Regions from separate parts of the Methylobacterium sp. CM6244 genome, predicted to be linked through region 1. Evidence: predicted binding sites of a transcription regulator. Region 1 holds the regulator's gene; each other region holds the start of a gene.
The links. The regulator LexA, encoded in region 1, represses DNA repair genes until DNA is damaged. The targets are predictions, from matches to a motif close to TGTTCNNNNTGTGTTCNG.
Positions count from the first base shown of each region.

Region 2: uvrA (excinuclease ABC subunit UvrA) is a predicted target of LexA. The motif match lies at 6,415-6,432, and genes of this name have one in related genera.
Region 3: dinB (DNA polymerase IV) is a predicted target of LexA. The motif match lies at 6,505-6,522, and genes of this name have one in related genera.

Region 1 covers NZ_CM139247.1:2,394,930-2,402,671, reverse strand. Annotated here, with positions in the region: gene ACYQML_RS11100 (DEAD/DEAH box helicase family protein) at 1-306, shown strand, start outside; gene ACYQML_RS11095 (hypothetical protein) at 555-716, shown strand; gene frc (formyl-CoA transferase) at 851-2,125, opposite strand; gene oxc (oxalyl-CoA decarboxylase) at 2,217-3,956, opposite strand; gene ACYQML_RS11080 (GntR family transcriptional regulator) at 4,744-5,436, shown strand; gene lexA (transcriptional repressor LexA) at 5,803-6,540, shown strand; gene ACYQML_RS11070 (ComEC/Rec2 family competence protein) at 6,534-7,742, opposite strand, start outside.
Region 2 covers NZ_CM139247.1:4,456,096-4,463,837, reverse strand. Annotated here, with positions in the region: gene hflX (GTPase HflX) at 1-849, shown strand, start outside; gene ACYQML_RS20910 (fasciclin domain-containing protein) at 968-1,540, opposite strand; gene ACYQML_RS20905 (transporter) at 1,761-2,753, opposite strand; gene ACYQML_RS20900 (hypothetical protein) at 2,929-3,231, shown strand; gene uvrA (excinuclease ABC subunit UvrA) at 3,239-6,241, opposite strand; gene ACYQML_RS20890 (PAS domain S-box protein) at 6,626-7,742, opposite strand, start outside.
Region 3 covers NZ_CM139247.1:3,663,311-3,671,052, reverse strand. Annotated here, with positions in the region: gene ACYQML_RS17120 (DUF2252 domain-containing protein) at 1-324, shown strand, start outside; gene ACYQML_RS17115 (hypothetical protein) at 399-608, shown strand; gene ACYQML_RS17110 (sensor histidine kinase) at 705-1,406, opposite strand; gene ACYQML_RS17105 (Crp/Fnr family transcriptional regulator) at 1,447-2,190, opposite strand; gene ACYQML_RS17100 (response regulator) at 2,322-2,693, opposite strand; gene ACYQML_RS17095 (PAS domain S-box protein) at 2,644-5,592, opposite strand; gene ACYQML_RS17090 (response regulator) at 5,822-6,220, opposite strand; gene dinB (DNA polymerase IV) at 6,569-7,660, shown strand.

The DNA.
Region 1 (7,742 bases):
GTCTATGCCGCTGCCGGTTCGATGGCGCCTTCGGACAACATGAGCTTCCTGCGCGATTGTATCCGCCGGATGACCACGATCCGCTTTGCGGATTTCGGGACGGGACACGTCTACGCCAAGCTTCACCAGGGGCGCCTGACCCATCTCGCTGCGGATATCGCGGAGCGGGCGGTCGAGAACGCGGAATTGAAGGCGACTCTCGGAGCGATAGGCGTATCGGGAGTTTCACTTCCCATGCCCGAACCCGGCGAGATCCTTCGTCGGGAAGAGGCTCAGACATTGGGCCGCTGGGGTGACGCGTTCTAGGCTCTTATGGTCCTGAACGCGTATGCAACGCGTGCGATGGATGCGGCCAAGGCCCAAGCAATGCGGTGAATATAAAGTCCGTTGGGCCAGGTCCACCCGAACGGGTTGGCGGAATGAACTCAGCGTCTGCCCGAGGCCCTGACACGCTCCGATATGCGCCAGCGACATGAGTGGTCGAAGGAATGTGGTATATCAGTTTGCGGTGCAGCATGGCATCAGGGTGATGCAACGTCCTCCGGGAGCCCGCCATGTTCGCCACTCTCTTCGCCGCCGTGATCGTCATGATCGCGCTTCAGGTCCTTCTCGTAGTGAAGGCCGCCGACCTCCTCTCGGCACACGCAGACAAGAGCCGCGTTGAAAACCGCGATTATGTTCCAGGCTCGGCAGGTCGCTTCACCGGTATCGCCTAAGGGATCGTCTTCGCCTGAAAGAGCGCGGCATCGAGCCTATCCGGCCGACACCGCGCTGAGTCAGGAGGAGCTTCACGTCATGCGCGCAAGCCGAGATGTTGAGACAGGCGGCCCGCGCTTCGTTCAGGGACAGATCATTCGGCTGCAATCCTCTGGATGGCGCCGATCGCCCCTGATTCCGAGATCTTGAGGCAGTCACTCTCGGAATAACCGAGGACATCTCGCAGGATCTCGTCCGTATGCTCGCCCAACAGGGGCGAGCGCTTGACCTCGACCTGGCTCGCCGAAAGCCGGATCGGGTTTCCCACGGTCAAGTACTTGCCGCGCTCCGGATGGTCGACTTCGACCACCGTGCCGGATTTCCTTAGCGATTCGTCCTCGGCGATCTCCTTCATCGAAAGGATTGGACCGCAGGGAACGTGAAGCGCGTTGAGCGTTTCCATCGCCTCGAACTTGGTCTTCGACATCGTCCAGGCCTCGACCCGGGTGAAAATCTCATTCAGATGCGGCAGCCGCGCTTTCGGCGTCGCGTAATCGGAATGCGTCTTCCATGTCGGCTCGCCGATGACATCGCAGATCGGCTCCCAGACCGCGCCTTGCGCGATGAAGTAGATGTAGGCGTTGGGATCGGTCTCCCAGCCCTTGCACTTCAGGATGCGACCGGGCTGGCCACCGCCGGAATCGTTGCCCGCACGCGGCACCGAATCGCCAAAACCGATCCCCTCCCCGTACTGGCTGTATTCCGTGAGCGGTCCGCGCTCCAGCCGCTGCTGGTCGCGCAGCTTGACCCGGCAGAGGTTGAGAACGCCGTCCTGCATGGCGCAATCGACCTTCTGGCCGACGCCGGAATGCGTCCGTTGGTAGAGGGCGGTGACGATGCCGAGGGCGAGATGGAGGCCGGTGCCGGAATCACCGATCTGAGCGCCTGACACCATCGGTATATCGGTACGGAACCCAGTGGTGGAGGCTGCACCTCCTACGCATTGGGCGACGTTTTCGTAGACTTTGCAATTCTCATAGGCGCCCGGCCCGAAGCCCTTCACCGAAGCGAGGATCATGCGCGGGTTAGCTTCATGAATCGTCTCCCAGGTCAGTCCCATCCGGGCAAGCGCGCCGGGAGCGAAATTCTCCACGAGAACGTCACACTCCTTCACCAACCGCCACATCACCTCGATCCCCTTGGGGTTCTTGGTGTCGAGCGTGATGGAACGCTTATTGTGGTTCAACATCGTGAAATAGAGGCTATCCACATCGGGAATGTCTTGGAGCTGTTGGCGTGTGGCATCGCCGACGCCCGGACGCTCGACCTTGATCACGTCCGCGCCGAACCAAGCCAGGAGCTGGGTACAGGTCGGGCCGGACTGGACATGAGTGAAGTCGAGGATCTTCACGCCTTCGAGGGCATTCATAGGACTCTTCCGCGTTGAAGGGCGTTCGGCGGATATGGGCGCCGGCCGCCCCGGCGTCGCTGACGCTGAAGCGGCCGGACGGACCGACGGCCTACTTCTTCTTTTTGACCGCGCTCTGCGGGTTGAGGCTGCCGATATTGCCGCTTTCGGTGCCGGCCTCCGGGTCGATCACCGCGTTGATGAGGGTCGGGCGGCCCGAGTCCATCGCGGCGTTTACGGCCTGGGAGAGCTCGTCCGGCGTCGTCGCGTTGACGCCCACGCCGCCGAAGGCTTCCATCATCTTGTCGTAACGGGAATCCCGGACGAAGACAGTCGTTCCTGGATCGCGGCCGGTCGGATCCGTATCGGTGCCGCGGTAGATGCCGTTGTTGTTGAACACGACGATACAGACCGGCAGGTTGTAGCGGCAGATCGTCTCCACCTCCATGCCGGAGAAGCCGAAGGCGCTGTCGCCCTCCACCGCGAGGACGGGCTTACCGGTCTCGACAGCGGCGGCGATGGCGAAGCCCATGCCGATGCCCATGATGCCCCAGGTGCCGACATCGAGGCGCTTGCGCGGCTGATACATGTCGATGATGCCACGGGCGAGATCGAGGGTGTTGGCCCCCTCGTTGACGAGGATGGCGTCCGGACGTTCGGCGATGATGGTCTTCAGCGCGCCGAGTGCGCCGTGGAAATCCATCGGCGTCGAATTCTTGCGGAGCTTCGACGCCATCTTGGCGAGGTTCTCTTCCTTCTTGGCAGAGATGGCATCGGTCCAGGATGCCGGCGGGGCCTGCCAATCGCCCTTCATCCCGTCGAGAAGCGCGGTGACACAGGAGCCGATATCGCCGACGACGGGCGCCACGATCTCGACATTGGAGTCCATCTCTTTCGGCTCGATGTCGATCTGGATGAACTTCTTCGAGCCGGGCGCGCCCCAGGTCTTGCCCTTGCCGTGGGAGAGCAGCCAGTTGAGGCGCGCGCCCACCAGCAGGACGACATCGGCCTCCTTGAGGACGAGCGAACGGGCAGCACCCGCCGATTGCGGATGGGTGTCGGGCAGGAGGCCCTTGGCCATGCTCATGGGCACGTAGGGGATGCCGCTGGTTTCCACGAGAGCCCGAACCTCGTCGTCGGCCTGCGCATAGGCCGCGCCCTTGCCGAGCACGATGAGGGGGCGTTTGGCGCTCTTCAGGACATCGAGTGCGCGCTTGATCGCGGAGGGGGCCGGCAGCTGGGCCGGGGCCGCATCGATGACCTTGACCAGCGACTTGGCGCCGGCATCGGCCTCCATCACCTGAGAGAAAAGCTTGGCAGGTAGATCGAGATAGACGCCGCCGGGGCGGCCCGAAACTGCGGCCCGGATGGCCCGCGCGACGGCAATGCCGATGTCGGCGGCGTGAAGAACGCGGAAGGCGGCCTTGCACAGGGGCTTAGCGATGGCGAGCTGGTCCATCTCCTCGTAATCGCCCTGCTGGAGATCGACGATCTCGCGCTCCGACGAGCCGGAAATAAGGATCATCGGGAAGCAGTTAGTCGTGGCGTTGGCCAGGGCCGTGAGGCCGTTGAGGAAGCCAGGCGCGGAAACCGTGAGGCAGATGCCGGGCTTCTTCGTCAGGAAGCCCGCGATGGCGGCGGCGTTGCCGGCGTGCTGCTCATGGCGAAAGGAGATGACCCGCATTCCTGCGGCCTGGGCGAGGCGACCGAGATCGGTGATCGGAATGCCGGGCACGCCGTAGATCGTGTTGATGTCATTGAGCTTCAGCGCGTCGATGACGAGGTGGAAGCCATCGGTGAGTTCCGGCTCGGCCGAAACGTCGACATCGATTCTCTGGGCCAAAGCTGACATCGTGTTCTCTCCCTGGTTCTTTGACGTTTTATTTTGATTGGCGGTCCGCAAAGTCGGCGAACCGATGACGTGAACTTTTCCGCTGCGGGATTTGGTTCTCTCGTGCAGCGCAAACCCGATTGTGATGCGGCTTCGGAGACCGCGGGATTCCTCGACGTTAAATCGACGTCCTGGCAGTGACTTTGGAGTTGGCGTTGCAGTGAAGTCGGCCAGCGTGACGTTTCATTCTCCCTCGACGGGGCGTGGATTTTCTTCAACGGGAATCCAAAAATTTATGATCTCTTTGGGTATTCCGCGCAGCTTAATCTTTGCGGTGACTTGATGGGGTCGATGGTGGACACAACCAAATCGCCATGTTTTATAATGCCTATCGCCAGTCGAGCGGCGTTCGCCGGCTGGCGATCCCGCGCCTGCCTCGAACAGAGAAGACGCTTTGACCCGATCTAGCAGTCGAAAACTGCTGTAAGCCCTCCGACCCGATAGGCAATTGGTGGCATACCAAATACCAACTGTCAAACGGATTTGCACGATTGTGCCGATCAGCATCGGATCGCTCGAACGCGAGGCTTCGCATGGCCGGTCGACACGGGAAGAATACAACTCCTTCCTTCATGGTAATCGGAAGTCTGCTCTTCGAACCGTAGCGAGGAAAGCGCCACTCAGCTTATGTTAAGAGCTTTGAGCGGGCCGAGGCATTCCTTGTATTTCAAACGCGAGTTTGGCATGCTTCACACCAAGTGTGCTCGCCCGCGTGTGCGAGTTTAAATTATTCTAGGTGGCATGAAAAATGGTTAAATCCGACACATTTCAAGTAAAGCCTATCGTTGCGACTTCAAGCTTGCGTGCATTGGCTTATGACGCGCTCAAAGAAGCAATCACGAACATGAACATTTATAATCAGCGTGAAGAGGTTCGCCTGGATGAGCGAAAGCTGTCCTTGAACCTTGGCGTGAGCCGCACCCCTGTGCGCGAAGCGCTGACGGTATTGGAGCAGGAAGGCTTCGTGCGGTTCGAGGCCCGTCGCGGTGTCTTCGTCATCAAGAAGTCGAAGAAAGAAATTGTCAGCATGATCCAGGCTTGGTCTGCCTTGGAGAGCATGGCTGCGCGCCTCGCCTGCGAGCGTGCCACCGACGAACAACTTCTCTGCCTGCGTGAGCACTTTCCAGAATTCTATGAAGGACGCCCGTCGGATCATCTCGACGAGTATTCGGAAGCCAACATTCGCTTCCACCAGAAGATCATTTCGCTCGGCCAGTGCGACGTGATCAAAGACATCACCAGCAACCTGCTGATGCATGTCCGCGGTATTCGCAACACCGCGCTGCGTCAGGGGGAACGCGCGGCCAACTCGATCAAGGAACACGTGGCGATCATCAAGGCATTGGAAGCGCGCGATGCAGATCTGGCGGAACGCCTCGTGCGCGAGCACGGCCTCGGCCTCGCCAGCCATGTCGAGAAATATGGTGACTATCTCGACTGATCGACGCTGCCGCCAGAGTACCCGCCATATCGCATGGCTCCCCGGCCGTCGGTGACCGACTAAGTCATCGGCGGGGACTGGGCGCGCGGCTCCGCCGGACACCGCGAAGGCCCGCCATACAGTGGCGGGGTAAGCCCCCGCGGCACGAAGCCCCTTCGGATGATTGAAGGGCCCGGCGGGTGATACCGGCGGACGCCAAGCCGGCCCGCGGTAAGGCCGCTTGAGCGGAACATTGCACCTCAGGAACAAACTCTACCACCGGGTTAACGGAACCCTTGCAGAACACTTGCGGAACGTCTACCGTGTTCGTGTTTTGTTTCAGCGGCGTTAGTCGCGGCCATTGGCTTCAGTGGAAGAGTGATCTGTATGTTGACGCGTAAGCAGCTGGATCTTCTCCAATTCATCCAACAACGGATGCAGGAGAGTGGTGTCCCGCCCTCCTTCGACGAGATGAAGGACGCCCTCGATCTCAAATCGAAGTCGGGGATCCACCGGTTGATCACGGCCCTCGAAGAGCGCGGATTTCTGCGTCGTTTGCCGAATCGCGCCAGGGCGATCGAAGTGATCCGGATGCCTGAGAGCCTGACCGGTGCACCGGCGTCGAAGCCCGCTCCCGCCGGTGAAGTTCGCCGCTTCACGCCGAGCGTCGTCGAAGGCGGTCGGTCCAAGGCGATGCCGTCCCTGCGCCAGCCAACGACCCAGGCCCAGGACGAGAGCGGAAGGTCGATCACAATCCCGGTCATGGGACGGATCGCGGCCGGCACGCCGATCTCCGCCATACAGAACCAGAGCCATTCCGTGACGCTATCACCGGACTTCCTGGCCGGCGGCGAACATTACGCGCTGGAGGTCCGTGGCGATTCGATGATCGAAGCGGGTATCCTCGATGGTGATCTTGTCGTGATCAAGAAGCAGGACACTGCGAATACGGGCGACATCATCGTTGCCCTCATTGACGATGAAGAGGCCACATTGAAGCGCCTGCGTCGCCGCGGTTCCTCCATCGCTCTGGAAGCGGCAAACCCAGCCTACGAGACGAGGGTTCTGGGTCCGGATCGTGTTCAGATCCAGGGGCGGCTCGTCAGCCTGGTCCGTCGTTACTGAAGCCCGTCCGACTGCGTTTCGGATGACGGATCGCCGTCGTCGCCCTCGGGTTCTATGGGTTTCGGACTTGGTCCCGATTCCTTCGGAGGCGAAGGGGACGGCGTGACGACAGCGACCGCCCGCCGCCATGGCGGACGAGAATGAGGTTGGTGGGCGGACGTGACCTGCGGTCCTTCAGGGCCGAAACGGATGGCGGTGGCGCCGCGTAGGGCTAGGTATGCGCGATCGATGACGAAGCCGGCCCGGCAGTCTTTGGGAGCGTCACGGCGGGCGATGATCACACTCGCCCGTTCGCAATCCTCCGCGAAGGCCCGCTTGTCCTTGACGAGGGCGACGATCCGACCCGGTCCTAACTCGACGACGCATCCGACGGTATCGCATCGGCTTCTCGGCGAGGCTGCGACGGCGGCGACTTTCCGCGAATCGCCATCCGCCTTGAGCCATTGTTCGAGGACGAAGGCCGGCGGGCTGCCGAGAATGCTCAATCGGCCGTCCCCGTCGCGGAAGGCTGCACCGCCACCCTCACGGTCGATGTAGACGTCGTAACGCGGCGGCATGGTAGCGAGCACGACACCGAGAGCGGCCGGAGCAAGGCCGATCCAGCGTAAGCTCGAGACGGGAAGTGTCAGCAGGAGCAGAGCGAGAGCAAGCAGGCAGAGTGCCGTGCTGCCATAGGCCGGGACGACGAGCGTGGCGTGTCCGAACCCGCTGATCCAGCCGGAGATCGTGAGCATCCCGCGTACGGCGAGCCCCATCGCCCACCAGACCGGCTGGTCCAGTGCGAAGGGATAGGCGAGGATCCCAAGAACCGCCGCCGGCATCACCGCCAGGGAGACGAGGGGCAAGGTCAGGGCATTGCCGACGATGCCGAAGGGCTGGACGGTCTGGAAATGATAGGTCGCGAAGGGCGCCGTGGCGATCTGGGCGATCAAGGTCGTCGCCAGCGTGCCAAGGACCGCGACAGCCAGAAACCGCCAGGTTCGGGCCAAGAGGCCCGCACCTTCGCGTGGCGGCATCCAGCGATTGAGCGCACCGGCGCAAGCGATGAGGCCCGCAACCGCGCCGAACGACATCTGAAAGCTCGGGCCGAGAATCCCGTCCGGCTCGCGCGCGAGGGCGATGAGGGCAGCGAGCGCGAGGTTTCGCATGCTCAAAGCCGGGCGATCTACCAGGATCGCGCCGAGCATCACCAACGTCATGAT
Region 2 (7,742 bases), 2.1 Mb from region 1:
GGCGAGACGCAGATCGAGGCCGATCGCCGGATGATCCAGGAGCGGATGACGAAGATCGAGCGCGAACTCGACAGCGTCACGCGCACGCGCGGTCTCCACCGGGAGAGCCGCGCCCGGGTGCCGTATCCGATCGTCGCCCTCGTCGGCTACACCAATGCCGGCAAATCGACCCTGTTCAATGCGCTGACCAAAGCCGAAGTGATGGCCAAGGACATGCTGTTCGCCACCCTCGACCCGACCGCGCGCGCGACGAAGCTGCCGCATGGCGAGACGGTGATCCTCTCGGACACGGTGGGCTTCATCTCGGAACTGCCCACCGCCCTCATCGCCGCCTTCCGCGCCACGCTGGAGGACGTGATCGAAGCCGATATCCTGCTCCATGTCCGCGATGTCTGCCACGTCGATTCGGAAGCGCAGGCCGAGGATGTCGGCGAGGTCCTGCGGGAACTCGGAATCGAGACGACGGCCGAGCGAATCATCGAGGTCTGGAACAAGGCCGACCTGCTCGACGATTCGGAGCGGACACGCCTCCTCAACCTCAGCGCCCAGGGGCGGAACGACCGGGACAGCGACGTGCCGGTCCTGGTCTCGGCCCTCACCGGCGAGGGTCTGGCGGCCCTGTCCGGTCGGATCGAGGCGCGGATCGCCAAGCGTCGTTCCACCTTCGCCGTGACCCTGGCGCCGGAGGATGGGGCAGCCCTCAATTGGCTGTACGAGAATGCCGAGGTCCTTGACCGGCGCGCCGAGGAGGCGGGTACGATCCACCTCGCCATCCGCGTGGCACCCGAGAAAGAGCCGCGCTTCCTCAACCGCTTCGCCAGTGCACGCAAGCTGAGCCGGGCAGAGTAGCCGGCCTTTCAGTACTCGCGTCCCGATCGGGACGCTTCAGCGCGAGCGGACTCGATAAAAAAACCCCGGCTCTCATCGAGCCGGGGGAGGGAGTCAGTTTCGGGTCTGAAGAAACGTCTTACGGCTGCAGCACGCTGTTGATGACGTGGATCACGCCGTTCGACTGCATCACGTTGGCGATGGTCACCTTGGCGGTGTTGCCCTTCGCATCCGTGAGAAACACAGCCTTGCCCTTGGTCTGAACCACGAGCGGCGCGCCCTGTACGGTCTTGATCTGGCCCTCGCCGCCGCCATCCTTGGCGATCTTCATGAGGTCCTTGGCGGTCAGGGTGCCGGGCACGACGTGGTAGGTCAGGATCGCGGTCAGCGTCGCCTTGTTCTCGGGCTTCACCAGGGTCTCGACGGTGCCGGCCGGCAGCTTGGCGAAGGCCGCGTTGGTGGGCGCGAAGACGGTGAAGGGGCCAGGACCCGAGAGGGTCTCGACGAGGCCGGCAGCCTTCACGGCGGCGACGAGGGTGGTGTGATCCTTCGAGTTCACCGCGTTCTCGACGATGGTCTTCGACGCATACATCGGAGCGCCGCCGACCATCGGGTTCTTGGCGAGGGCGGCCACCGGGAACGCGGCGCCCATGGTGAAGGCAAGGGCGACGGCGGCGAAGGTGGAGGCCACGGGGCGACGGGCGTTGGTCATGGAGCGTTCCTCTTGAGTCATGCCCCTTCGGAGGGGGTCATCGCTCGTTACGGAGCCCGGAAGAGGAAAGTTTCGGGAAAGCTGCAGAAAGTCGTGGTCGTGTTAGATACGGCGGGAAGCGAGCGCCTGCTCCCAAGCAAAAGCCCGCCCGACCAGGAGGTCGGACGGGCTTTCATGATCCGAGCAGCGGCGAGGACAACCCTCGCCACTGAGTTCGAGATCAGTACTTGCGGATGATCGGGGCCGGAGCAGCGGCGACCGGGGTCGGCGAGTACAGCGGCACGATCAGGCGGCCCGAGATCTCGGTGCTGTCGAAGCTGGTGGTCGCGACGGTGCGGGCGACGTAGACCTGCGCGGTGGCGAAGCCGAAGTCGTAGCCGACGAGGCCACCCATCAGGAACCGGCCACGATCGTTGAGGGCGGCGTTGATGATGCCAGCAGCCTTGGCGCCGGTGTCGAAGTTGACGGTGCCGTAGGCGATGGCGCCGATCTCGAACTTACCGAACTTCTTGGTCGCGGTCAGGTCGAGGTTGAGGGAGTCGGAGAGGGAGTAAACCTGAGAAAAGCCAGCCCGGTTGGGGGCGCGGCCACCGCCGAAGGAAGACGGCGAGTCGTAGATGTTGGCGGTCAGGTTGGCGGTCAGGTTGTAGCCATCGCCGGTGTAGCTGCCGGCAACGCCGAAGCGGTAGGTATTCGAGGACAGCTGGGGCAGCACAGCGCCACCGCCGACACCACCACCAGCGACATTGGCCAGGACGCCATTGTTCTGCACGAGAACGCCACGGTCGCCGTTGAGCTCGTTCAGGTAGGCGCCACCGAGCAAGCTGACACCGAAGTTGTTGCCGAGATCGAAGGCCCAGATAGCACCGACGAAGGTACCGACGTTGATCGAGAGGTCACGCAGGCCGGTCGGGCCGCTCTTGCCGAAGGTGAACACGGTCGGAGGAGCGACGAGGAGCTCGAGGCGGCCGCCGAGCGGAACCAGCGGGGTCGACCAGACCAGCACGGGGACGTTGATCCCGACATCTACGGGAGAGTTGTCACGCGACTGGTAGACGAAGGTGTTCAGGGCGTAGATGCCCTCGGGAAGCGGCGCGCCGGTGGCGAGGCCGACCTGCTCACCGGGAACCGTCGTGGTCTGTGCGTAGGAAGCCGAGGCGGTCATGCCCATGGTCAGCGCGAGTGCGCCGGTGGCGAGCCAGTTCTTCGTCATTTTCTAGTCCTTCCCAAGGATTTCAGGCACTCGCCGCGCAGACCTACGCACCATCTTGCCGAGCGCCGCATTCTTGCGGCTTCCTGGCTTTTTGTGCGTAGGGCCCCCCTTGCGGCCCGAATTCGTGTCTCAACGCTGAGAACTATTCTACAGGTCGGATCGGAATGACAGTCCAATGCTTCGGATCGAGGCAGTTCCAAATCCACCGTTGCGGAAAAGCCGCAATTTGGGCGCGCTGCAGCGCAAGGTTTTGTTAACTTTCTCGGCAGAATTGCCTTGGGCATGGCGTCGCATTGAGCAACGCATCGGCAAAATAACGCTGGGCCATCAAGCTGTTGCGAGCGACTGTATCAACGGGACGATTGCGCAAACGCGGGAGGCGGTTTGCGCATCGCAATTCCTGATCGCAGGCAGCCTGTGCGCCGCAACAGAGCCCCGGTTCCCCGCGCCGGACGAATCACGCTCGGCCGGCGCGTGAAGCCTGCCTATTCCGCCGCGCTACGGCCCTTCGCAACCACGCTGGCGGTCGCCTCGGCGAGCGGCCGGCGGGCCAGCACGTCGCGCAGGAACCGACCGGTATGGCTCGCCTTCGATTTGGCGATCTGCTCCGGCGTCCCTTCGGCCACGACGATTCCGCCGCCATCGCCACCCTCGGGGCCCATGTCGATGACCCAGTCGGCGGTCTTGATGACTTCGAGGTTGTGCTCGATCACCACGACGGTGTTGCCCTGGTCCACGAGTTCGTGGAGCACCTCCATGAGCTTGGCGACATCGTGGAAGTGAAGGCCCGTGGTCGGCTCGTCGAGGATGTAGAGGGTGCGGCCGGTGGCCCGTTTGGAGAGCTCCTTCGATAGCTTCACCCGCTGCGCCTCGCCGCCCGACAGGGTGGTGGCCTGCTGGCCGACCTTGACGTAGCCGAGGCCGACCCGCGCCAGGGTCTCCATCTTCTCGCGGATCGTCGGCACCGCCTTGAACAGGTCCGCCGCCTCTTCGACGGTCATGTCGAGCACGTCCGCGATGGAATGGTTGCGGTACTTCACCTCCAGGGTCTCGCGGTCGTAGCGGCGGCCCTTGCACACGTCGCAGGTGACATAGACGTCCGGCAGGAAGTGCATCTCGATCTTGATGACGCCGTCGCCCGAGCAGGCCTCACAGCGCCCGCCCTTCACGTTGAAGGAGAAGCGGCCGGCCTGGTAGCCGCGCGCCTTCGCCTCCGGCAGGCCCGCGAACCAGTCGCGGATCGGGGTGAAGGCGCCGGTATAGGTCGCCGGGTTAGAGCGCGGCGTGCGCCCGATGGGCGATTGGTCGATGTCGATGACCTTGTCGAGATTCTCCAGCCCGTCGAGACGCTCGAACGGAGCCGGGTGCTCCATCGCGCCGTTGAGGGATTTGGCCACCGCCTTGTAGAGCGTGTCGATGATGAGGGTGGACTTGCCGCCGCCCGAGACGCCCGAGACGCAGGTGAAGGTTCCGAGCGGAATCTCGACGCTCACATCCTTCAGGTTGTTGCCCCGCGCGCCGACGAGGGTGAGCTTGCCCTTCTTCGTCTTGCGCCGGGCTGTGGGCACCCGCACACTCATCTCGCCCGTCAGGTACTTGGCGGTGAGCGAGGCGGGGTTCTTCAGCACCTCCTCGGGGGTGCCCTGCGCGATGATCTGCCCGCCATGGATCCCGGCACCGGGGCCGACATCGACGACGTAATCGGCCTGGAGGATCGCATCCTCGTCGTGTTCGACGACGATGACGGAATTGCCGAGGTCGCGCAGGCGCTTCAGCGTGCCGAGCAAGCGCTCGTTATCGCGCTGGTGCAGGCCGATGGAGGGCTCGTCGAGGACGTAGAGCACCCCCGTCAGCCCGGAGCCGATCTGCGAGGCGAGGCGGATGCGCTGGCTCTCGCCACCCGAGAGCGAGCCCGAGCCGCGCGCCAGGGTGAGGTAGTCGAGGCCGACATCGACCAGGAAGGTCAGACGGTCGCGGATCTCCTTCAGGATGCGGAAGGCGATCTCGTTCTGCTTCGGCGTCAGCTTCTCCGACAGTTCGGAGAACCAGCGATGCGCCTCGCGTACGGAGAGCGCGGTGACGTCGCCGATATCCTGCATCGCGACCTTCACCGCCAAAGCCTCGATCTTGAGGCGCTTGCCGCCGCAGGAGGCGCAAGGGGTCTCGCTCATGAACCGGGCGATGTCCTCGCGCGAGGCGTCGCTCTCGGTCTCCTTGTAGCGCCGCTCCAGGTTCGGGATGACGCCCTCGAACGGCTTGTTCACCTCGTAGGCACGCATGCCGTCGTTATAGGCAAAGCGGATCGACTCGCGGCCGGAGCCGTAGAGGATGACCTTGTGCGCCGTCTCGGGCAAGCCCGACCAGGGCGACGTGGTCTTGAAACCGTAATGCCCCGCCAGGGCGTCCAGGGTCTGGCCGTAGTAGGGCGAGGTCGATTTCGCCCAGGGGCCGACGGCACCGCGCTTGAGGCTGAGCTTGACGTCGGAGATGACCAGTTCGGGGTCGATCCGCATCTCGTGGCCGATGCCGCCGCAGGTCGGGCAGGCGCCGAACGGGTTGTTGAACGAGAACAGGCGCGGCTCGATCTCGGCGATCGTGAACCCCGAGACCGGGCAGGCGAAGCGCGACGAGAAGGTGATGGTCTCGCCCTCGGCCGGATCGGCGAATTCGATCAGCGCGATGCCGTCGGCCAGTTCCAGGGCGGTCTCGAAGGAATCGGCGAGACGCGCGGCGATGTCGGCCCGCACCACGAGCCGGTCCACCACCACGTCGATATCGTGCTTGAGCTTCTTGTCGAGCTTCGGCGCATCGTCGATCGGGTAGTATTCGCCGTCGATGCGAAGACGCTGGAAGCCCTTCTTCTGGAACTCGGCGATCTCCTTGCGGTACTCGCCCTTCCGGCCCCGAACCACGGGGGCGAGGAGATAGAGCCGGCTCTTCTCCGGCAGGGCCAGCACCCGGTCGACCATCTGGCTCACGGTCTGGCTCTCGATCGGCAGGCCGGTGGCGGGCGAGTAGGGGATGCCGACCCGCGCCCAGAGCAGGCGCATGTAATCGTAGATCTCGGTGACGGTCCCCACAGTGGAGCGCGGGTTCTTCGACGTCGTCTTCTGCTCGATGGAGATGGCCGGCGAGAGCCCGTCGATCTGATCGACGTCTGGTTTCGACATCATCTCGAGGAACTGACGGGCATAGGCCGAGAGCGATTCGACGTAGCGGCGCTGGCCTTCCGCATAAATCGTGTCGAAGGCGAGCGACGACTTGCCCGACCCCGAGAGGCCGGTGAAGACCACCAGCTTATCGCGCGGAATCGTGAGATCGATGTTCCTGAGGTTGTGCTCGCGCGCGCCCCGGACGGCGATGACGCGACGGTCGGGGCTACCCTCGAACAGCTTCTCGATCCGCGCCTCGACGCTCTCTTCCTGTGCCTGCGCCGCTTGGCTCTTCAGGCCCCGTGGTGTCTTGGCGGCGGCTTTTGCTTTGGCCATTGGGTCTCTTCGGCGGCAGGACTTGGCGGAAAGGAGGATCGGCGACGACGCGCGGGGATCGTCTCCGGCACGTCATGCGGCGAGGTCGATGACAACGGTCCCGCCACCGGTCGCCATGTCGGGCGCACGGGCCGGGCGGGCAAGACGCACGCCACGCATATCCGCCACCCAGCTAGAACAAAATGCGTACAGCTACAATATCGGCGCTGAATTCCGCGCTCGGGCGGACGCTCGCCAAGCTCTCGCGGCCGAACGCACCATGGAAGTGGGACGCGCTCCTCTGCTGGGGCGGCCCCCGACCGCGATGGGTCGGCGAGCATTTCCAGGCCTTCGTTTGCCGCGCTCCTGCTCGCCGAACCGGCAACCACTTCGGCGCAGAACGCCCTAGACGCTCGTCTGAAACCCGCCGAGGGGCGCGACGACCCGGCAGATCAGCCCATCCGGCTCGTAGGCGAGGGAGACCTCGCCGCCGACGGCGCCGGCGAGCCCGCGTTCGATGAGCCGTGAGCCGAAGCCCTTCCGTGTCGGGGGGTTCACGGGTGGCCCGCCATGCTCGGACCATGTGAGGTGGATCGAGTCGTCGTCTCCCGCCACGACCACCCGCCATTCCACGACGACGCGGCCGTCCGGCCTGGAAAGGGCGCCGTATTTGGCGGCATTGGTGGCGAGTTCGTGCATCATCAGGGCGAGCGACAGGGCCGCCTTGGAGCCGATGACGATCTCGGGCCCCGACAGATCGAACCGCCCCGGCTGCTGGTCGTCGTGAAGGGACAGGGCGCTCTGCAGGATCGTCGAGATGGCGGCGCTCTCGCGCTCTCCGGTCAGCAGGATGTCGTGGGCATTCCCGAGGGCGATCAGGCGCGCGGCCAAGGCATGCTTGGCCGCTTCCACATCGGTGACGTTGCGCAGACTCTGCGAGGCGATCGCCTGAACCATCGCGAGGGTGTTCTTCATGCGGTGGCTGAGTTCGCGGTTGAGAATCCGCTGCTGCTCGTCCGCCTCGATCCGGATCAGGCTGCTCCAGGCCCGTTCCGCCACCTCGCGGACGAAGGCGATCTCGTGCGGCGTCCAGGAGCGCGGCGAGGCCTCCGTCGCATAGAGCACGCCGACGAGGCGACCGCGCTGGAGCAGGGGGACGGAGATCACCGCCTGCACACCCTCCGCGATGTAGAGTTCCGCATCGCTATCGAGGTCGGGGGAGGTCGCGAGATCGTCCACCGCGAGGATCTCGCCGCGCCGCAGGCCGGCGATACTGGCGGGAAATTCCTCGAGCCGCAGGGTCCGGCTCGGAAAAGTCTGTCCGTCCGAGGACCAGGAATGCGCTACCGTCACCAGCCCCGCCGGAAGGTCGACCATGCCGTAGCCGGCCCGCGTCGCCCCAAGGGCGCGGCCCAGGATCTCCGCCGTCATGGCCACGACATCGGCGTTCGAGCGCAATTCGCGCAGGCGGTCGCCCAGGCTGATCAGCGCCTCGCGACGGGCATCCGCGCGTTTCTCCTCG
Region 3 (7,742 bases), 1.3 Mb from region 1:
GGTTGGACGTCGATCGACGACCGGCCGTTCTATGTCCGCCAGATGAAGAACATGAAGGGGGAGATTCCCATAGCCAGGATGGCAGGGCAGCCCTTGCTGTACTTCTCCCACGCCTACGGCGCCCTCCTCGCTCGGGCGCATGCCCGTACGGGTGATGCGGCCGCCATCGCCGGCTATTGCGGTCATGATGGCCGCGCGGATCTGCGCGAGGCCTTCGCGGACTGGGCGCACGCTTACGGAGATCAGAACGAGGCGGATTACCGGGCGTTCCTGTCCGCGATTTCTGATGGCAGGCTCGAGGCCGCGCCGGATTCCTGCCTCTGATCGGTGAGGCGGGAGGGATGGGCGCCTCGGCCCATTGCCCTATCTCGCCATGGTCGCCGAGCAGAGAACCGACCATGAGCACCGAACGCGCCGAGGGCTACCATGAGGCATTGTCGAGCGTCAGAAGCACGATCCAGCGACGCGTGAAGGCCGCCGACATATCGCATGAGGGGAAGCTGGAACTCCTCGACCTCCTCTCGATGCTGGACGATATGCTGAATTCGGGCAAGCGGGACGAGGATGCCGACCGGTCCCCACCCGTGCCCCTGAGCGGCAGCTTCTGACCACCCGTCGTCACCGCGGGGAGGTTTGATAGCGGACGCGGTCCGATCCTCCGGACGGTGCCGGGCAGGCATCGTCAAGACGGCATCGATTCCCTGCTAAGGGTGCCCATCCTTCTTCTCGGGGAGCGAAAGGGGGACGGCGTCCCCCTGCAGGGTCCGGCTGGTGAGGGGCATCGCCATACGGTAGCGCAAGCCGTCGGGCGTGAAGGTGAAGCTCGCCTCGGCCTTCAGGTTGTGCGCCAGCATCTCGCCCAGAACCACCGTGCCAAAGCCCTTGCGGCGGGGCTCGCGCTCGTCCAGCGGGACGCCACGCTCCACCCAGTCGAACACGAGGTAGGGGCCGCCATCCCGCTCCTCGATTTTCCGCTCCTCGACCCGCCATGTCACGGCCAGGCCGCCCCCTGGCGTGGACAGGGCCCCGAACTTGAGGGCGTTCGTCGAAAGCTCATGCAGCGCGAGCGCGAGGGGTTCGGCCGCGCGCAGATGCAGCCGCAGGTCCGGTCCGTCGACCTGCGTGCGTCCATCCTGGTAGGCGAGCGCGCTGGTGAGTTCGTCAGTGACGAGGCGGTCGAGATCGACCCCGGCCAAGGGGTTCTGGATGATGACGTTCTGCACCCGGGCCATGGCGGCCAACCGCCCGTCGAGATGCGCGGTGTAATCCTCCAGGCTCTCGCTGAATTCGGCCGAACGCCGCGCGATCATGCGCATCGTCGCCAGCGTGTTGCGCACTCGGTGCTGCAATTCGGCCAGCAGCACCACCTGCTCTTCGGTGTCCGTCGGGTTGGATCCCATCGTCATCGCAGCTCCACGGCATGCTTGAGGCAGAACCGGTTCAGGATCACATCGATCCGTTGGCATCGAAATGATGGCCTTCGTGGTCGAGGTGAAGATAACTCGGATTGAACAAGGATGCCCTCTGCAGGGCAAGAAAGTCGGGAATGGTCAGGCGCCCACCCTTCAGCACGATCAGGCCGGCGCGTCGCAATTCCTGCAGCGTGCGGTTGATGTGCACGTTCGAGAGCCCGAGCGCATCCGCCAGTTCCACCTGCGTCAGCGGCAGGTCACAGGTGGTGCCCTCCGTCAGGCCGACGCTCTGCAAGCGCAGGAAGAGTTCGCAGAGGAGATGACCGACGCGCTCGAAGGCCGTGCGCTGGCCGAGATTGACCGTCCATTCGCGCTGGACCGCGACCGTCACCAGGGTGTCCCACCAGAGTGCCTTGGTGAGCCGCACATTGTCGTTGGCGATCTGTTCCAGCGCGGCGCGCGAGATCTCCGCCAGTTTGACGGGGGTGAGGGCAACGATGGAATGGTCCATCTCGCGCAAGAGATAGACGTGGCTGTCGCAGAGATCGCCGGGCACGAAGAAGGAGATGATCTGACGCCGGCCATCGTCGAGCTGCTTGTAGCGACAGGCCCACCCTTCCAAGATCAGGTTGACGTGATGAGGATCGTCACCTTCGCTGATGATATCGGAGTGTTTTGCAAAAATCCGCTGCTTGCTGGCCGCGATTTCCAAGGCCTGCCGGTCGTCATGCGAGAGCTTGGTGAAGTGCTCAAGCTTGCGAAGGAGATGTTGCGGCATGCTTTCCTCGTCGTGCGCAGAGCACGAATAGAGAATTGCCCACACACAATAATTTACTTGTGTTAAGTTTTCGGGGAGCTTCTCATTGACCCCCCTGGAAATGAAAGCAAGACCTTGCACGGGTGCCGCCGTCAAGCCTTGAAGAGCGTCTCGATCGCGGCAAGCACCGTTTCGGGCTCGACCGGCTTTTCCAGGCGGAGAACATGGGCGTAGGCGTCCGGGATGACGCCTTGGTCGTAGCCCGTCGTGAAGACGAACGGCACGGATCGGGCGATCAGAACGTCCGCGAGCGGGTAGACGCACTCGCCCCCGAGATTCACGTCCAGACTTGCTGCATCCGGCTTCGTACGTGCCTCCAGGATCTGGAGGCCGCTCCGCACGGAGGCGACCGGGCCCAGCATTTCAGCTCCGGCATCCTGCAATTCGCGCCGCAACTCGTCCGCCAGAAAATACTCATCCTCCGCGACGAGGATGCGTCGGCCTTGGAATATGCTGTGCGGCATCGGTGTCCTTCTGGCGGATCGTGCGTTCCGATACGGGAAGTGCAATGGTGCAGTGAATGCCGTCGGCTTCCATCACGTAGGTTGTTCTGGCCCCGAGTTGGTAGGGCAATGCCCGTTCGATCAGTTCGCGGCCGGAGCCGCCTCCCTGCGGCTGATCATCCCGCGATGGCATCCGCACGCCGTGCTCACGCCAGTCCACATGCAGCCATGGGCCATCTTCCGGTCTGGGATACTCCACGTGCCAGCGAATTTCGAGGCGTGCCTGCCGCTGCGCGAGCGCCCCGTATTTCAGCGCATTCGTCGCCAGTTCGTGCAGGGCCAGGGCGAAGATCTGGACCGTCGAGGAGCGCAGCGCGATCGCCGCCGGCCCGATCATGCTGACGCGGGAGGCCCCGCCGTCGAGCGCGGCCACTTCGCTCCGGATCAACTCGTCGAAACTGACTCTCTCACCCTCGGCGAGGCGGGACAGTAATCCCTGCACACGGGCGAGGGCCGCCAGGCGCGGGCCGTAGCGCGCCCGGAAATCGGCGAGATCCGTGCTGTTGCGCAGGGTCTTGTCGACGGTGGCGCGCACCACGCCCATGAGATTGCGGGTGCGGTGCTGCAGCTCCGCCACGAGCACGCTCATATGCTCGGCCGTCTCCTTCTCCTCGGTGATGTCCCGGCCGACGCCGCCGATCCAGCATACGGCACCGGCCGCGTCGCGCATGGGAAAATCGGTGTCCCGCAGCCAGCGGATGCCGCCGTCACTGGGCCGCCTGACGCGATACTCGAAGGTGACGCTCTCGCCCGTCCGGACCCGTTGCAGGCTCTCGACCGCACGCTCGCGGTCTTCCGGCACGATCAGCTCGACCCAGCTGGTCATGTGGTCGCCGGCGACTGCCGTCGCACGGTCGAGACCGTAGATCGTCTCGAAGGCAGGCGTGAGATAGACCCACTGGAAGGTCGAGGCGTCGCGCATCCAGAGCACGTTGGAAGAGGCTTCGCCGAATTGGCTGAGGCGCTCCTCGCTCTCGCGCAACGCCGTCTCGGCTTTCCTGCGCGCCGTCACATCGCTGGCCGTTCCCAGCCATTCCTTGATCTCGCCCCACTCCGTGAGCGTCGGCACGGCACGGGACAGGCTCCAGCCGAGCGACCCGTCGCTGCGGATCACCGCATGTTCCAGCTCGAAGATTGATCGCGTCGCGATTGCCCGGTCGATGGCGGCGCGGACCTCCGCTTGGTCGCCGGGGCGGATGTAGCGGTCGAGCCAGGTCTTGTTCGGCTGGTCCGTGGCGCTCCGGAAGGCGCGTCCCTCCAGCCGTTGCAGCTCGGACCAGTCCGGGCTCATCCGGTAGACGACGTCCGAACTGGCGGTGACGAAGGCACGGAAGCGCTCCTCGCTCTCCCGCAGGGCCGCCTCGGTGCGCTTGCGAGGTTGGATGTCCTTGAACAGGATGGCGACCCGCTGCTGTTCGGTGGTGCCGACGCGAAAGGCATAGACGTCGTACCAGCGCCCGATGGCGCTCGACCGGCGTTCGAACCGTTCCGCCACGCCGTTCAGGGCGATCCGGCCGAACGTCTCGAACCAGTTCGCCTCGAGCCCGGGGAGCAACTCCCGCATCGTCCGGCCGACGGCGTCGCCGAGCCCGGTCTGGTGACCGAATGCAGGATTGACGGAGAGGAACCGGTAATCGACCGGACGCTGCCGGTCGTCGAAGATCATCTCGACGATGCAGAAGCCCTCGTCGATGGAGTTGAACAGATGGCGGTACATCGCCTCGCTCTCCTCCAGTTTCGTTTGCGCGACCTCGTCTTGCAGACGCAGGATCTCCTCCTGAGCCGCCTTCCAGGCGGTGATCTCCTTGGCAGTGGTCGCGACGCCGTCGCCGAGTTTCACCACCGATTGGTAGAGCCAGCCGTCTCCCCGCTCGTGTGCGTAGCGGCGTTCGGCGACCGAGGACCGGCCTGTCTGCACGACCTGCCGAAAAGCCTCGAAGGTCCCTTCCTGAACCACGCCTGGACTGCGTTCGAGGAGGCTTTGTCCCCTCACCTCGCCGAGGTGCCGTTCCGACGTGTGGTTGTTCAACCGCCAGCGGAAATCGACGATCTCGCCCGAAGCGTCCCGGACAGCCTCGAAGACCTGGATCATGTCCATGGAACTGTCCAGCGTAGCCTGCAGCAGGTCACGGCTCAGCTTCAGCTCGGCCGTGTGCTCCCTCACCTCCCGTTCCAGTTCGGCACGATGCCACGCTTCGGTTTTGCGTAGTGCGTCATGGGCTTCCGTCAGGGCGCGGGTACGGTCCATGACCCGCTGCTCCAGTTCGCTCCTGCCGGCCCGTGCCTCATTGAGGGCGCCGGTCATGGCGTAAGCGGCGGAGGCGAAGTGCGTCAGCCGAGTGAGGAGCCTGAGATCCTCGCCGTCGAAGCCGCGATCGGGGTCATGCATGCCGGCCCAGAGCGTACCGACCGGCTCATCGCAGGCACGGAACGGCACCAGCAGGAGTTCCCGGATCAGCGGCTCGACACGGGCGGCCGGGAAGCGGGTATGGGGGCGGGAAAGCAGCAGGGGAATATTGCGGCTCACCACGAGTCCGCAGGGGCTCTCGTCGAAGGAGATCGAGCCGCCCATATGGGCGGCCCATGGTCCTGCGATTGCCGGCCAGTGGAAGGTTTTCGTCGGCTCTCCCGACCCGAGAATGCTGATGCCGGCCGACTCGGCCATGCCCATCTCGACGACGAGATCCGCCAGACGCTGCAGGACCGTGTCCGGCCGGACGGCCAGCGCCTGGGCCAGTTCGGCCAGCGCATGAGCTTCCGCCTCGTAGTCGGGAGGCCGTACGGGACGCCTCAGCAACGCGTCGGTGATCAGGACCTCTTCGAGGCCGGCCAGCGCATCCGGTGACTCCGTGAGGGTCATCTCTCTTGGGTGCTCGTCGTTCGTTCGAGGTCGAAGCAGCCAGGAACACCGCCAGCGTACTCAATTTCGCTCTCCAGCGCGAATGTCATCAATCTTTCCGCGATAGGGCGCGCTGAATCAATTTAAACTTGTGCCGAACGCCGAATACGCATTGGTCCAATCTCCAAGGTGCCGCTTTCGCTCGAGACGGACCGATCGACGTCGAGGGGACGAGCCGGCGGTGCACGCCCTATCCGTCCGCGTCCGTCCGGGATGCCCGGTCGCCGAGGATGAGGTCGAGCTCCCGAAAGACGGCCGCATTGCTCACCGGTTTCTCCAGCCGCCGAGCGGATGCGTATCGGTTCGGGATCGTCGCCAGATCGTAGCCGGTGGTGAACAGGAACGGTACGTCGAGGGCACGGAGGGCGTCGGCCACCGGGTAAACCTCGTCACCCCCGAGATTCACGTCCAGGATGGCGGCGTCGGGCGGCATCGGGCCTTTGAGGAGGGCGAGGGCACCCTCGAGGGTGGCGATGGGACCGAGCACCTCGGCGCCGGCATCGGACAAACCGCGCGACAGTTCGTCGGCCAGGAAGTACTCGTCCTCCACCACTAGGATACGCCGGCTGCAGAGCGTCCGCTTCGGCATCATGTCTACTCCCTTCCCCCCGTAGTGAAACGGATGGAACCATGATGCCGTCAACGTCATCTTCTTCCATCACGTAGATTGCTTATGCGTCGAACCAGTCAGGCGGAGGGCGATTACTCAGCCCACCGGCCGGATCATCCCGTTTATAACGATGCGCTCCTGCGTGGGAGCGGACCCTGCGGGCGGACGAAACACGTCATGCGTCTTGAAAGCGGTTCGGTTCGATGGCTCGCCGGCAAAAGCCGGATCCTCGTCGCCGGTTGACCCGAGGGCTGAAAATCGCGAGGAACAAAGGCCGAACGCGTTGCCTGCCTGCTGCCCCGTGCACCGATGTGACAGCCCGATCCGATGTCGAGCCCTGCCGACACTGCCCCCGTCCGCAAGATCATCCATATCGACATGGATGCGTTCTACGCATCCGTCGAGCAGCGCGACGATCCGGCTCTACGAGGGCGGCCCCTGGCGGTCGGCGGGTCGCGCGAGCGCGGCGTGGTGGCGGCCGCCAGCTATGAGGCGCGAGCCTTCGGCGTGCGCTCGGCCATGCCCTCCGTCACGGCCCGGCGCCTGTGCCCCGACCTCGTCTTCGTCAAGCCGCGCTTCGAGGTCTATCGGGCGATCTCCGAAGAGATCCGCGCGGTCTTTGCCCAGCATACTGCGATCATCGAACCGGTGGCCCTCGACGAGGCCTATCTCGACGTCACCGAGAATCTGCAGGGGCTGGCCACCGCCACCGAAGTGGCGCGGGCGATCCGGGCCGAGATCCTCGCGCGGACCGGCCTCGTGGCCTCGGCCGGCGTCTCCTACAACAAGTTCCTCGCCAAGGTCGCCTCGGACTTCCGCAAACCCGACGCGCTGTTCGTGATCACGCCCGTGATGGGCCCTGGCTTCGTCGAGGATCTGGCCATCGGCCGGTTCCACGGCGTCGGCCCCGTCACCGAGGCGAAGATGAAGCGGCTCGGCATCCTCACCGGCCGCGATCTGAAGGCCCGCTCGCTGGAAGAGCTGCAGGCGGCCTTCGGGAGCTCGGCGGCCTACTATCATTCGGTGGCGCGCGGCATCGACGAGCGGCAGGTGCGTGCCCATCGGATTCGGAAGTCGGTGGGGGCGGAGACCACCTTCTCGGAGGACCTCACCGAGTTCGATGCCATGGAGGCGCGACTGGCGCCGCTCATCGACAAGGTCTGGGCGTCCTGCAGCGCCAAGGGCGTCGCCGGCCGCACCGTCACGCTGAAGGTGAAATTCTCGGATTTCGTCCAGATCACTCGGGCGCAGTCCTTCGAGGCCCCGGTCGCCGGCCGCGATACGATGATGCACACGGCGCTGGGATTGCTGCGCACGGTGTTCCCGCTCCGCCGCAGCGTTCGCCTGCTCGGCGTCTCCCTGTCGGGCCTGCAGCAGGGCGAGACGGAGGGACCGCGCCAGCTCGGGCTCGCGATCTGATCCCGGCAGCGGGCAACGGCGGATGACGATTGCCGCGCGACACCGGCGCACTATCTGAATTGTGCAGCTCATGGATCGATCG